Regions from separate parts of the Pseudomonas sp. PDM24 genome, predicted to be linked through region 2. Evidence: predicted binding sites of a transcription regulator. Region 2 holds the regulator's gene; the other holds the start of a gene.
What was found. Region 2 encodes sigma-54, which starts transcription at its own class of promoters, with help from an activator protein. Its sites were predicted from a motif close to ANTGGCATNNANNTTGCTNT; they were not measured.
Positions count from the first base shown of each region.

Region 1: the regulator sigma-54 is predicted to act here: its motif matches at 1,005-1,024, upstream of KW837_RS23465 (pilin).

Region 1 is NZ_JAHUWR010000008.1:39,394-41,790, forward strand. It holds gene KW837_RS23460 (BON domain-containing protein) at 1-218, opposite strand, end outside; gene KW837_RS23465 (pilin) at 533-958, opposite strand; gene pilB (type IV-A pilus assembly ATPase PilB) at 1,185-2,397, shown strand, end outside.
Region 2 is NZ_JAHUWR010000007.1:213,366-215,762, reverse strand. It holds gene lptB (LPS export ABC transporter ATP-binding protein) at 1-166, shown strand, start outside; gene KW837_RS22680 (RNA polymerase factor sigma-54) at 352-1,845, shown strand; gene hpf (ribosome hibernation-promoting factor, HPF/YfiA family) at 1,925-2,233, shown strand; gene ptsN (PTS IIA-like nitrogen regulatory protein PtsN) at 2,246-2,397, shown strand, end outside.

The DNA of each region.
Region 1 (2,397 bases), on a different contig from region 2:
TTGATGTCGGTGCCTGGAATGCCTTTTTCGGTGACCAGGTCTGCTTTGACTTTGGTGGTGATCCAGGTATCGGAAACATCCTCTTTCGCTTCAGTGACTTCACCGGCGGCCAGCATCATGGGCGCCTGAGTCGCTTGGGTGGTCTGTGCAAATGCAGCGTTGGCCATGGTCAGGGTCAACGCGGTAGCAGTAGCGGCAGCGATAGCGAACTTCTTCATACGAGTAACTCCTGTATTTCTGGAAAGTCTGCTGCGTGTCTTGTCAGCAGGGTTACAGGAAATAGTGCGAACGCTGTGCCAACGACCCGATAAAAAATAAATACTTATAAATCAATTAGTTAATAGAAAAGGTAATTTTCGAAATCATGCAAATTGCATGACTGCGAAATTATCTACATGCAACATGCGGGTTTTAACGCAGGCCTAAGGCCATGAATTTTCGGGGGTTTCTCGATTATCTGAATGACCCTAAAAATAGCGAACAAAAAAATGCCCCGCGTCGTGAAACGCGGGGCATTGGCAGGATGAATGAATCAGCTAGCGGGAGTGGGAGGGCAACCTTTAGGCGCGTATTCCGCGTCAACCGTAGTGGCGCAAGTCCAGCCACCGGCAAGTGTGCGCGAAAGCGTGACGGTTTTGCCGAGCACCGGCCCCGGTGCGTTGAGAATCGTGCAACCAATACTGCCCACACCGGAAGAGGCGGTACCCGTTGCCGTAATCGTGCAATTACCCGTGGTGGCGCTCGCCGCGCCGATCCCGGCGGGGGCGGCAATATCGGTGCCTTGATTGATAACGTCTTCGAAAGGCACCTTCAGTGCAGAGATTTCTGCAACCGCAGCAGTGACCTTCGCCCGCGCCTGGTACTTCGAATACTGCGGCAACGCAAACGTCGCCAGAATCCCGATGATCGCCACCACGATCAGCAGCTCGATCAGAGTAAAACCTTTTTGATTTTTCATAGACAGGCTCCATGCATGAGTCGAAATCTCATGATCTGAACAAGGCACAGCACAGGTCATGCCAAGCCGTGCGCGTCCCTGTCTGCTGGGCGCGAGATCGCGGCAAAGACCTTTCCTACTCCAAGGATCCGCACTATCTGACACTTTTTGTCACCTCACCCCGGCTGGTTTGGTTCCACTGCTTGACTAGGCTATAAGTCATTCACTGTCTGCGTCCGGTATCCCAATGAATGACATCGCCCTTAGCGGTCTGGCCAAGCAATTGGTACTGGCCGAGCTGATCACTGACCAAAGTGCGCAACAGGCGTATCAACAAGCCCAACGCAATCGAATTTCGCTGGTCAGCTATCTGGTGCAAAACAAACTGCTGAAAAGCTGGCAGGTCGCCGAGGTGGCCTCGGAGCATTTCGGCATGGCCCTGCTGGACCTCAACTGCCTGGACAAGGACACCCAACCCCGAGGGCTGGTCAGTGAGAAGCTGATCCGCCAGCACCACGCCCTGCCCCTCTGGCGGCGTGGTAACAAGCTGTTCGTGGGGATTTCCGATCCGACCAATCACCAGGCCATCAACGACATCCAGTTCAGCACCGGGCTGAGCACCGAAGCCATTCTGGTGGAAGAAGACAAGCTCAGCGACGCCATCGAAAAATTCTTCGACAACCATTCCACCGGCCTGGAAGACATGGCCGATGTCGACCTCGACGGGGTGGACATCGAGTCGGTCGATGAGCAGAAACAAGACGTCCTCGTGGGGCAAGACGCCGATGACGCGCCGGTGGTGCGCTTCGTCCACAAGATGCTGCTCGACGCGATCAAGAGCGGTTCTTCCGACCTGCATTTCGAGCCCTATGAAAAAATCTACCGCGTGCGCATGCGCACCGATGGCATGCTGCGGGAGGTCGCCAGGCCGCCGACACAACTGGCCAACCGCATTGCCTCGCGGCTGAAGGTCATGGCCAGTCTCGATATCTCCGAGCGGCGCAAACCTCAGGACGGGCGAATCAAGATGCGCCTGTCCAAAAGCAAGTCCATCGACTTCCGGGTCAACACACTGCCGACCTTGTGGGGCGAGAAAGTGGTAATCCGGATCCTCGACCCGTCCAGTGCCCAAATGGGCATCGATGCCCTCGGCTACGAGCCCGACCAGAAAGACCTCTACATGGCCGCGCTCAAGCAGCCACAGGGAATGATCCTGGTGACCGGCCCCACCGGTTCGGGCAAGACCGTGTCGCTCTATACCGGGCTGAACATCCTCAACACCGTCGACATCAATATTTCCACTGCCGAAGACCCGGTAGAAATCAACATCGAAGGCATCAACCAGGTCAACGTCAATCCCAGGCAGGGACTGGATTTCGCCCAGGCGCTGCGCTCGTTTCTGCGTCAGGACCCGGACGTGATCATGGTCGGCGAAATCCGCGACCTCGAAACCGCCGAAA
Region 2 (2,397 bases):
CATTGGCGTGCTGATCACGGACCACAACGTTCGTGAGACCCTGGATATCTGCGAAACCGCCTACATCGTCAACGACGGCCAACTGATTGCTGAAGGTGACTCCGCCACCATCCTCGCCAATGAACTGGTCAAGGAAGTGTATCTGGGCCACGAGTTCCGCCTGTAAGCACCTGAGGTGCCCGGGTCGCCGAGGGAGCGCTTACTTCAATAAAAAATCAATAACTTTTTATTGTTACAGCGCTCTAGGCAAACACTTCAGTTTCGGGCATATAATTTGCTTATGTTTGGCGCTTCGGCGCCCTGTAGTGGATGGCGCATGTGCGCCGGCGAATAAGGTGTTAAGCCCCTGCCATGAAACCATCGCTAGTCTTGAGAATGGGCCAGCAGCTGACGATGACACCGCAGCTGCAACAGGCCATCCGCCTGCTCCAATTGTCGACCCTGGACCTGCAACAGGAAATCCAGGAGGCTCTGGAGTCCAATCCGATGCTCGAACGCCAGGAAGAAGGCGACGACTTCGATAACGCCGACCCCTTGGCCGATAGCGCCGAACAGAAACCCAACGCCGACATTCAGGAACCCTCCTACCAGGAAACCGCCCCGACGGTGGACAACCTTGAGGAAGGCGACTGGAACGAGCGCATCCCCAACGAATTGCCCGTCGACACAGCCTGGGAGGATGTCTACCAGACCAGCGCCAGCAGCCTGCCGAGCAACGATGACGACGAGTGGGACTTCACCACCCGCACATCGGTCGGTGAAAGCCTGCAAAGCCATTTGCTCTGGCAACTGAACCTGGCACCGATGTCCGACACTGATCGCCTGATCGCCGTGACCCTGATCGACTGCATCAACAATCAGGGCTACCTGGACGAAACCCTCGAGGAAATCCTCGAAGCGTTCGACCCGGAACTGGACATCGAACTCGACGAAATCGAAGCCGTCCTGCACCGCATCCAGCAATTCGAACCCGCTGGCATCGGCGCCCGCAACCTGGGTGAATGCCTGCTGCTGCAACTGCGCCAGTTGTCCGCCAAGACCCCTTGGCTGGCCGAAGCCAAGCGCCTGGTCACCGATTACATCGACCTGCTCGGCAGCCGCGACTACAGCCAGCTGATGCGCCGCATGAAGCTCAAGGAAGATGAGCTGCGCCAGGTCATCGAATTGGTCCAGAGCCTCAACCCGCGCCCGGGCTCACAGATCGAGTCCACCGAAGCCGAATACGTCGTTCCCGACGTGATCGTGCGCAAGGACAACGAGCGCTGGCTGGTGGAGCTGAACCAGGAATCGGTGCCACGCCTGCGGGTCAACGCCCAATATGCCGGTTTCGTGCGCCGCGCCGATACCAGCGCTGACAACACCTTCATGCGTAATCAGCTGCAGGAGGCTCGCTGGTTCATCAAGAGCCTGCAAAGCCGCAATGAAACCCTGATGAAAGTCGCCACCCAGATCGTCGAGCATCAACGCGGCTTTCTTGAGTACGGTGACGAAGCCATGAAGCCGTTGGTGCTGCATGACATTGCCGAAGCAGTCGGCATGCATGAATCGACCATTTCACGGGTGACCACGCAAAAATTCATGCATACCCCACGGGGCATCTATGAACTGAAATACTTTTTTTCCAGCCACGTCAGTACCTCTGAAGGCGGTGAATGCTCGTCCACGGCGATCCGCGCGATCATCAAAAAACTGGTTGCCGCGGAAAATCAGAAAAAGCCGTTGAGTGACAGCAAGATCGCTGGTTTACTGGAGGCACAAGGCATTCAGGTAGCCCGTCGCACCGTCGCCAAGTACCGCGAATCCCTGGGGATCGCGCCTTCCAGCGAACGGAAGCGGTTGATGTAGCCGCCGGGCTGGCCACAGCGTTCCAGTGGCAGGCATTTCTGCCTGCCGCTTTATGCACTGGCAACGAAGGAGAAGCTGTATGCAAGTCAACATCAGTGGACACCAACTGGAAGTGACCGAACCCCTGCGCACCTACATCGGCGAAAAACTCGACCGATTAGAGAGGCATTTCGACAAGATCACCAATGTGCAAGTCACGATGAACGTCGAAAAACTGCTGCAGAAGATCGAAGCCACGCTGCATATTCCCGGCGGAGAAGTGGTCGCCAATGCCGAGCATACGGACATGTATGCCGCCATCGACCTGCTGACCGACAAGCTGGATCGCCAACTTAAAAAGCATAAGGAAAAGACCCAGAGCCTCCTCCAGGGCGCGACCGGTCGTTAACACCCCCAATCCATGATCCGACTAGAAACCATCCTGACCCCCGGCCGTTCCCAAGTGAACGCGCCGGGTGGCAGTAAAAAGAAAGCCCTCGAGCAAATTGCCAACCTTATCCACCGCGAAGTACCGGATCTGGAAATGCAGGACGTCTTCGAGGCCCTGATTGC